3 regions of the Pseudaeromonas sp. HNCC25DJ182 genome follow, and region 1 is predicted to be linked to each of the others. Evidence: predicted binding sites of a transcription regulator. Region 1 holds the regulator's gene; each other region holds the start of a gene.
The links. The regulator sigma-54, encoded in region 1, starts transcription at its own class of promoters, with help from an activator protein. The targets are predictions, from matches to a motif close to TGGCACNGTTTTNGCTT.
Positions count from the first base shown of each region.

Region 2: a site for sigma-54 is predicted at 1,183-1,199, ahead of flhA (flagellar biosynthesis protein FlhA). Genes of this name have one in related genera too.
Region 3: a site for sigma-54 is predicted at 1,326-1,342, ahead of ACZYUB_RS12840 (P-II family nitrogen regulator). Genes of this name have one in related genera too.

Region 1 is NZ_JBVAYG010000002.1:80,948-84,227, reverse strand. It holds gene lptB (LPS export ABC transporter ATP-binding protein) at 1-310, shown strand, start outside; gene ACZYUB_RS02190 (RNA polymerase factor sigma-54) at 363-1,841, shown strand; gene hpf (ribosome hibernation promoting factor) at 1,863-2,150, shown strand; gene ptsN (PTS IIA-like nitrogen regulatory protein PtsN) at 2,153-2,599, shown strand; gene rapZ (RNase adapter RapZ) at 2,607-3,280, shown strand, end outside.
Region 2 is NZ_JBVAYG010000008.1:44,896-48,175, reverse strand. It holds gene flhB (flagellar biosynthesis protein FlhB) at 1-1,120, shown strand, start outside; gene flhA (flagellar biosynthesis protein FlhA) at 1,235-3,280, shown strand, end outside.
Region 3 is NZ_JBVAYG010000015.1:99,192-102,471, reverse strand. It holds gene acnB (bifunctional aconitate hydratase 2/2-methylisocitrate dehydratase) at 1-699, shown strand, start outside; gene ACZYUB_RS12845 (YacL family protein) at 800-1,171, shown strand; gene ACZYUB_RS12840 (P-II family nitrogen regulator) at 1,387-1,725, shown strand; gene ACZYUB_RS12835 (Fe(3+) ABC transporter substrate-binding protein) at 1,891-2,895, shown strand; gene ACZYUB_RS12830 (ABC transporter permease) at 2,926-3,280, shown strand, end outside.

The DNA of each region.
Region 1 (3,280 bases):
CGGCGGTGAACGACGACGGGTGGAAATCGCCAGAGCTCTGGCCGCAGACCCCAGATTTATCCTGTTAGATGAACCATTTGCCGGTGTCGACCCTATCTCGGTGATCGACATCAAACGCATCATCGAACATTTACGCGATCGTGGGCTTGGGGTATTAATTACCGATCATAACGTACGAGAAACCTTGGATGTCTGCGAGAAAGCCTATATCGTCAGTCATGGCAAGCTTATTGCCGAGGGCGCACCAAGCGACATCCTCAACAACGAACAGGTGAAAAAAGTTTATCTGGGAGAAGGATTCACCCTATAGGTAACACTCTCTGCAGGACCCGGTTTGTCGATTTAAGGAAAGAGCGATACTAATGAAACCGACTTTACAGTTGCGCCTTGGTCAGTCATTGGCCATGACGCCACAGCTTCAGCAAGCCATACGCTTGCTACAACTCTCCACACTGGAGCTCCAACAGGAGATCCAGCAGGCACTCGATGCCAATCCCCTGCTGGAGCAGGAGGAGAGTGATAATCTGGAGCCCATGTCGGAGCAAGAACGGGACGATGCCCAAGCCGCTGACGAAGCGCGAGATGAACAGGATGGTAGCCAGCTCAACACCAGCGACGCACTCAATCAGGAAAACATGCCGGATGAGTTGCCGATGGATACCACCTGGGATGAGCTGTATACCGCAGGAACCCATCAGGCCAGTGGCTTACCCAGCGGCGATGATGAGCCTGTCTATCAGGGTGAAACCACAGAAACACTACAAGATTATCTGCTTTGGCAAATGCAGTTGACGCCATTTAGCGAGCTGGATCAGGCAATCGCGCTCTCGATCATCGATGCCATTGATGAATCCGGTTACTTGACGGCCACTCTGGAAGATATTCTTGAAGCAGTGCAGTCCGATGAACAGGAAGTCGAACTGGATGAAGTCGAAGCCGTACTCAAACGAGTGCAGCACTTTGATCCCATCGGTGTCGCCTCCCGCTCCGTCCAGGAGTGTCTGTTGATCCAACTGGGACAATATCCACAGACCACGCCTTGGCTTCAAGAAGCTAAAACCATCCTGCAAGAGCATATGGATTTGCTGGCCAGTCGGGACTATCGCAATCTGGCTCGCAAGATGCAGCTCAAAGAGGGCGAGCTCAAAGAAGCACTGGATCTGATCCAGCATCTGGAGCCGCGGCCCGGCAACAGTATCATCCAAAGCGACTCCCAATATGTGATTCCGGATGTCGCAGTCAGCAAGAAACAGGGCAAGTGGGTGGTGGAATTAAACCCGGACGCCATGCCGAAAATTCGCATCAACGAAACCTATGCCTCCATGGCCCGCAGCGCGCGAAACAGCAGTGACAGTCAGTTCATCCGCTCACACTTGCAAGAGGCCAAATGGTTTATCAAGAGCCTGGAGAGCAGGAATGAGACCCTGCTGAAAGTAGCCAATTGTATCGTGTTGCAGCAGCAAGACTTCTTCGAATATGGCGAAGAGGCCATGAAGCCCATGGTTCTGAATGATGTCGCCGAAGCGGTAGAAATGCATGAGTCGACCATTTCGCGCGTGACCACACAAAAATTCATGCATACGCCTCGTGGAATCTTCGAACTTAAGTACTTTTTCTCAAGTCACGTCAATACTGATAATGGAGGGGAGTGTTCCTCCACCGCAATCCGGGCTTTGATCAAGAAGCTGGTCGCGGCGGAAAATACAGCAAAACCCTTAAGCGATAGCAAGATCGCGGATTTGCTTACTGAACAAGGTATTATGGTAGCCAGACGGACCATCGCTAAGTATCGAGAGTCCTTGTCAATACCGCCATCCAGTCAGCGCAAACGCCTGTTGTAGGCCAAACAAAAGGAAGACGTTATGCAAATTAACCTGTCAGGTCATCACATCGAAATTACCGACCCGCTGCGTGACTTCGTAAATAGCAAATTTGCCAAGCTGGAGCGTCACTTCGAACAGATCAATAATGTTCAAGTCATTCTCACGGTTGAAAAGCTCAACCAGATCGCCGAAGCCAAACTCAACGTCAATGGGGGCGAGATTTTTGCCAATTCCCAGCAAGCCGACATGTATGCCGCAATCGATACCTTGATTGATAAGCTGGATCGCCAGATCATCAAGCACAAAGAAAAATTGAATAGTAAGTAACTATGTTAATTCAGGACTTTCTCAGCAGGGACTGCACCAAAAGTGCAGTCCCTTGTTCCAGTAAAAAACGCGCCATTGAACTCATCAGTGAACTGGCCGCCCAGCGGTTAGGATTGGATGAGCAAGAACTATTTGAACGCCTGTTGGCCCGTGAAAAGATGGGCAGTACCGGCATTGGCGGCGCCATCGCCATTCCTCATGGCCGGATCCCGGACGGACACCCTTTGACAGCGGTATTTCTGACACTGGATCAAGCCATTGCCTTCGATGCGATCGATAACCAGCCTGTCGACATCCTGTTTGCCCTGCTGGTACCGGAAAGTGAATGTAAAACCCATCTCAAGACGCTCTCACTTATCGCTAGCAAGTTGAATGACAAGGCTTTTTGTCGTCTACTCCGCCAGGCCGAGAATGACGAAGCGCTCTATCAACTGATGATTGCCCCCTGAGGCGCCCATGAAATTGATCGTGGTCAGTGGCCGCTCTGGCTCGGGAAAAACCATAGCCCTGCGTGTCCTAGAAGACCTGGGCTACTATTGCGTCGATAATCTTCCGGTTACCTTACTGCCCCAATTGGTGCTGGAAGCCCGGGATCGTTATGACCAACTCGCCGTCAGCATTGATGTGCGTAACATGCCGGATGAAAGCGGTGATATTGATAACCTGCTGGGCCAAATCCGTCAGGCCAGCGATATCGAATTTTCCAGTATTTTTACCGATGCCGATAATGCCACGCTGATCCGTCGCTATGGCGAAAGCAGGCGTTTACATCCACTGTCGCGCAAGCACCTCTCGCTGGATCAAGCCATCCAACAAGAGACCCATCTCCTAGCGCCCCTGTCATCCACGGCGGATCTGCGGATTGATACCAGCATGCTGAGCATTCACGACCTCAGCGAGCAGATCTGTGAACGAGTTTTGGGACGCAAAGAAAAAGAACTGGTTCTGGTCTTTGAGTCGTTCGGCTTCAAACATGGCACCCCCAAAGATGCAGATTTCGTATTCGATGCCCGGTTTCTCCCTAATCCACACTGGGTTCCTGAGCTCAGGGTTCTGACCGGGCTGGATGCACCAGTCCGTGAATACCTGCAAGCACAGCCGGATGTCATGCTCTACAGCCAGCAGATCGA
Region 2 (3,280 bases), on a different contig from region 1:
TGGTCAGGAAAAAACAGAGGAACCCACAGGGCGAAAACTAGACCAGGCCAAGGAGAAGGGCCAGGTTCCCCGATCCAAAGAGCTGGGGACGGCGGTTGTGCTGCTGGCCGGGGTCATCGGTTTATCGACCGTCGCCAAGTCACTGGGGCAAGCCTTGCTCGATGTGTTTCACCGCAATTTTTCCTTCACCCGTGAACAGGTCTTCGATCCGTTTACCATGATCCCCGCCCTGGGCGCCGACATTGGGGATCTGATTGTGCCGCTGATCATGCTGTTTGCCATCGTCTTGTTGGCGGCGTTGGTGGGCAACTTGTTGCTAGGCGGCGTGAATGTCAGCAGCGAAGCCATGATGCCGAAGATGAGCAAGCTCAGCCCCATGGCGGGCTTCAAACGTATGTTCGGTATGCAGAGCTGGGTCGAACTCATCAAGTCCATTGCCAAAGTCCTCTTTATTGGTCTGCTCTCCTGGTCATTGATCATGGGGCAGTTGCCGCACATTCTGGATTTAAGCCAGCGTCAATTTCCGTTTGCCATCTATGACGCACTGGAGCTTTGCCTATGGGTTGCTGTCGGGATTTGCTGTGCGTTGCTGCCTATTGTGGCGATTGATGTCCCTTTCCAGATGTGGAATCACAATAAACAACTGCGCATGAGTAAGCAGGAAATCAAGGATGAATATAAGGACTCGGAAGGGAAGCCCGAGGTCAAGGGACGCTTGCGTCGTCTGCAGTATGAGATGGCCAATCGCCGCATGATGGCGGAGGTGCCTCAAGCCGATGTGGTGGTCACCAACCCGACGCACTACGCCGTGGCTCTCAAATATGAACGCGATAAACCGGGCGCGGCGCCCATTGTGTTGGCCAAGGGCGTGGATGAGGTGGCGATGAAGATCCGGGAGATTGCCCGGGAGTGCGGGGTGACTAGCGTGGCCTCACCGGCTTTGGCTCGAGCCATCTACCATACCACCAAGCTCAACAAGCAGATCCCCGATGGCCTATTCGTTGCGGTTGCCCAGGTACTGGCCTATGTGTATCAATTACAGGCCTACAAACAGGGTCGAGCCGCCCCACCGCGTAAATTGGCCGATGAGCTGCCGATCCCTGATGAGTTAAGGTATTGACATTTTTTTGACGTTAACCGGCTAGCATTATTTATCATAATAAAAATCAAATGGTTAATCGGTGGCTTGTTTTTTGCTAGTCTAGGTTAACGCCATATTATTCGACAGACTGCCATGGAAATGAGAGCCACCTTCGCCTCGCTGGGTCAATATCGCCATCTGCTGAACCGTGGTATGGGTACCCCGTTGCTGGTCTTGGCCAGCCTCGGCATGGTCGTGCTACCCATGCCGACCTTCCTGCTGGATGTGTTGTTTACCTTCAACATTGCCCTGTCGTTGGTGGTGTTGCTGGTTGCGGTTTATTCCCGTCGGCCGCTCGATTTCGCAGCCTTTCCGACGATCCTGCTGGTGGCCACTTTGTTGCGTCTGGCCTTGAATGTGGCATCGACTCGAGTCGTGCTGCTGGAGGGGCATAACGGTTCTGCGGCTGCCGGTCATGTCATCGAAGCCTTCGGTAATGTGGTTATCGGTGGCAACTATGCGGTCGGTCTTATAGTTTTTATCATCTTGATGATCATCAACTTTGTAGTCGTCACCAAGGGTGCTGGCCGTATTTCCGAAGTAAGTGCGCGCTTTACTCTGGATGCGATGCCCGGTAAGCAGATGGCGATCGATGCTGACTTGAATGCGGGCCTGATCAATCAGGATGAAGCGAAAAAACGGCGTCAGGAAGTGACCATGGAAGCCGACTTCTACGGCTCCATGGATGGTGCATCCAAGTTCGTCAAGGGGGATGCCGTGGCCGGTATCCTCATCCTGTTTATCAACATCATCGGTGGTTTCATCATCGGTATGGCTCAGCACGGACTGGGCTTTAGCGACGCCGCTGCTATCTATACCTTGTTGACCATCGGTGATGGTTTGGTTGCCCAGATCCCGTCGTTACTGCTTTCCATCGCGGCGGCGATCATCGTGACCCGGCAGAATACTGACCAGGACATGGGGCAGGTGGTGCTCAACCAGATGTTTGAAGAGCCCAAGGCGCTGATCATTGCCTCTGCGGTGCTGATCATCATGGGCCTGGTTCCCGGCATGCCACACCTGGCCTTTTTGTCGTTAGGCTTTCTCGCTGCTTTTGGGGCCTGGTTGATGGTGCGCAAAAGCAAAAAGCGCAAGATGGATGCCGAAACCAAGGCACTGGCTCCGATGGATGATGTCGCCGTACCCGAGCATAAGGATTTGAGCTGGGATGATGTGAGCCCGGTCGATGTGATTGGTCTGGAGGTTGGTTACCGTCTGATCCCCATGGTGGATAGAAGCCAGGGCGGCGAGTTACTGAATCGAATCAAGGGGGTACGCAAGAAGCTGTCCCAAGAGCTGGGTTTCCTGGTGCCCCCCGTTCATATTCGCGACAATCTGGATTTGCAGCCCAATCAGTATCGCATCACGTTGATGGGCGTCAACATGGGCGAGGCCGAGGTCTATCATGATAAAGAGATGGCGATAAACCCGGGCCAGGTCTTTGGTGCGGTGCAGGGATTGGAGACCCGGGATCCGGCCTTTGGTCTGGATGCGGTCTGGATTGCCCGTGAGCAGTCTGATCAAGCCCAGAGCCTGGGCTATACAGTGGTGGATGCCTCGACGGTTATTGCTACTCATATGAGTCAGTTGCTGACCAGTCAGGCAGCCCAGCTGCTTGGCCATGAAGAGGTGCAGAATCTGCTGGATATGGTGGCTCGTGCGCAACCCAAACTGGTTGAGGGCTTGATCCCCGGTGTGATGAGCCTGGGAACCTTGGTCAAGGTATTGCAAAACCTGTTGACAGAAGGGGTGCCGGTGCGTGATATGCGTACCGTGCTGCAAACGCTGGTGGAGTACGCTCCGCGCAGTCAGGATCCTGATGTGTTGACTGCCGCTTGTCGCATCGCATTACGGCGTCTGATCGTGCAGGAGATCATCGGTGGTGAATCGGTCATTCCGGTAATCACTCTGGCTCCTGAGCTGGAACGTATTTTGCACCAATCCCTGCAGGCGGGTGGTGCTGAAGGTGCTGGTATCGAGCCTGGGCTGGCGGAGCGGATGCAAAAATCCCTGACTGAAGCCGCACAGCGTCAGGAGCTTGAGGGGCAGGCTGCCGTATTGCTGACCTCGGGCGTCTTACGCAACACATTAGCTCGTTTTGTGAAGAACTCCATTCCTGGATTACGAGTCCTCTCGTAC
Region 3 (3,280 bases), on a different contig from region 1:
GGATATGGGGATGTTCGCACCATCAGCCGTCGGATCAATGCGATGGAGGCCTGGTTGGCCAAGCCGGAGCTGATGCAGGCGGATGCCGATGCGGAATATGCCGCGGTAATCGAGATTGATCTGGATACCATCAAGGAGCCGATCCTCTGTGCGCCGAATGATCCAGATGATGCCCGTTTGCTGTCCAGCGTGGCCGGTGACACTATCGATGAGGTGTTTATTGGTTCCTGCATGACCAATATCGGGCATTTCCGGGCGGCCGGTAAGCTGTTGAACCAGTTCAAAGGCCAGTTGACGACTCGTTTATGGATCGCGCCGCCGACCAAGATGGACAAAGATCAACTGACCGAGGAAGGCTATTACGGTATCTTCGGTCGTGTGGGCGCGCGAATTGAAATCCCGGGATGTTCACTCTGTATGGGCAACCAGGCGCGTGTCGCTGATGGTGCCACTGTGGTTTCTACGTCGACTCGCAACTTCCCGAACCGATTGGGGCAGGGGGCGAATGTCTATCTGGCATCCGCGGAGCTGGCGGCCGTGGCGGCCATCTTGGGTCGGATCCCGAGTGTCGAGGAATATCAGGGGTATGCTCGTGAATTGGATACCCTGGCGAGTGATGTTTATCGCTACCTGAACTTTAACCAGATTGCCAGTTACACCGCGAAGGCCGACCAGGTCATTCTGCAAGTTCCGGCGTGATGGATGCTGAGTGGCAGGAACGGGGCGCATGATGCGCCCCGTTTTTTTATGATATGCCCTTCTGGCGCTAGAATGAGAAGAGCAGGCTGAGGGGGTTAAGATGGATTATGAATTTATCAAACAGGCGGATGGGCGTTTGCGTGTCAAATTGGCCATGGGACACGAGGCGTTTGGTCATTGGTTGAATGATGCGATCGCCTCGAATCTGACTCTATTGGCTGATATTTTACGAGATGTTGAACGAGTCCAGCAGGGTGAGGTCGAGATGCTGACCTTGCATAGCGCCGGGTATACCTTGCAATTGGGGGATGGAGAAGCCGAAATCTCGGCCAATGTGGTGCAATTTGAATTTGGCGATGAGTTGGAGCCGGATATGGCCTATTACGATGATGAACAGATGTCGGGCTGTGGGCTGGAGGATTTTCAACGCTTGTTATTGGCGTGGCAGGATTTTGTCCAATCGGAGTCCTAAGCTGAGCTGTCGTGCGGGGTGATTTTTGTGCTGCACCAAATTGGCGCCCTGTTCAGTGACATCCCGAACTGAGCTGCACCAATTGTAATGGAAGATGGCTGGTTAATTTGATTTTTTATATTTATCTATATGAATAATATGGGTTTTATTATTGTGGCATAGACATTGAATTAGTTTGTTAAACCCAATATCAACCAGGGAGTGGGAGACAAGGTATGAAGCTTATCAGTGCAATTATTAAACCATTTAAGCTGGATGACGTGCGTGAGGCGGTAGCGGCTCTGGGCGTTGACGGTATGACAGTGTCCGAAGTGAAAGGTTTTGGTCGTCAAAAGGGCCACACCGAACTTTATCGTGGTGCCGAGTATCAAGTTGATTTTCTGCCAAAAGTGAAACTGGAAATTGCCAGTGTGAGCGAGAATGTCGAGAGTATCATCGAGGCAATCTGCAAGGCGGCATATACCGGCAAGATCGGTGATGGCAAAATCTTCGTGTATGACCTGGCCCATGTGGTACGTATCCGTACCGGTGAAGTCGACGACGAAGCCATCTAGCGGTCTCGGGTGTTGACTTCGTTCGGAGGGCACCCGCCATTTCATGATGTATTGAGCTGTACTTGAGACCCTTAGGGGTCTTTTTTTATTTCTATTGAAGCAATAAATGCGAATGACTATCATCAGCGTGAATTTTTTTGATTTACGTCAAGGGATGGTGGGTTTATGGGTTGGCGGCATCTGGTCAGTTTATCTCTATTGTTGGTTTTTCAGGCGCAGGCGGCTGAAGAGGTCAATGTCTATTCGGCGCGTCAGGCGCATTTGATTGAACCTATCGTGCGGCAATTTACTGAGCAAAGCGGTATCAAGGTCAATCTGGTTTACGCCGAAGATGGACTTGCCGAACGATTGAAGCGCGAAGGGCGGTTAACGCCCGCCGATCTGGTTTTGACGGTGGATATTAGCCGTCTGATGGAGCTGGTTGATGCGGATCTGGTGCAACCTGTTCGTAGCCCGTCTTTGGAGCAAGCAATTCCGGCTCAGTATCGGGATCCAGAAGGCAAGTGGTTTGCCCTTACCACGCGAGTCCGTGGCATTTACAGCAGCAAAGAGCGTTTGGGGCAGTTGAGCACCATTCGCTACGAAGACTTGGCGGATACCAAGTACAAGGGACGCATCTGCACCCGGAGTGGCAAGCATCAGTACAATGTGGCGCTGGTTGCTTCCATGCTGGCTCACCAGGGTGAAGCCAAGACCCGTCAGTGGTTAGAGGGGGTTAAGGCGAATCTGGCACGCAAGCCTCAGGGGAACGATCGGGATCAGGTAAAAGCGATCAAGGAGGGGGTCTGCGACCTTTCTCTCGGCAACAGTTATTACTACGGCAACATGCTGGAGGATGCCAATCAGAAGAGTTGGGCTGAGGCTGTCTATCTCAACTTCCCTAATCAGGCTGACCGAGGCGCGCACGTTAATGTCAGTGGCGTGGTCATGACCAAGTATGCCAAGCACCCAAAGGCGGCTCAACGTCTGATGGAGTACTTGGTCGGGGATCAGGCGCAGCAGCTCTACGCCGAGCTGAACAAAGAGTATCCGGTCAAGTCAGGGGTGGCCCTGTCGCCGTTAGTGGCTTCCTGGGGGCAATACCGTGCGGATGATTTGCCTCTTATTGCGATCGCCAAGCACAGAACCCAGGCGATGAAGTTGTTGGATGAGGTGAAATTCGATCTCTAATCTCACCTTTTCAACCGGCGAAAACGCCATATGAAGGCGGCTATCTGGATGGCGAGCAGCAGAGGCATTGCTCTGCTGCTCTGTTTCCCGTTGTTGGCTTTGTTGATCGAGGCCGGGTTGTCGCCTCTGGAGCTGCTGGCTCATCTCTGGGCCACCGTATTGCCGACTTATCTGCTGAACTCCGGGGCACTGGTGTGTGGCACTGTCTTGGTCTGCTTACTGCTGGGGGCGCCAGCGGGTTGGTTGATGGCCCGCTGCCAGGTACCGGGACGGCGTTGGTTGAATTGGGCCTTGGTATTGCCACTGGCCATGCCGGGCTATCTGGTTGCCTATGTCTATACCGATCTACTCGATTATGCAGGCTGGGTGCAGCAGAGCTTGCGCA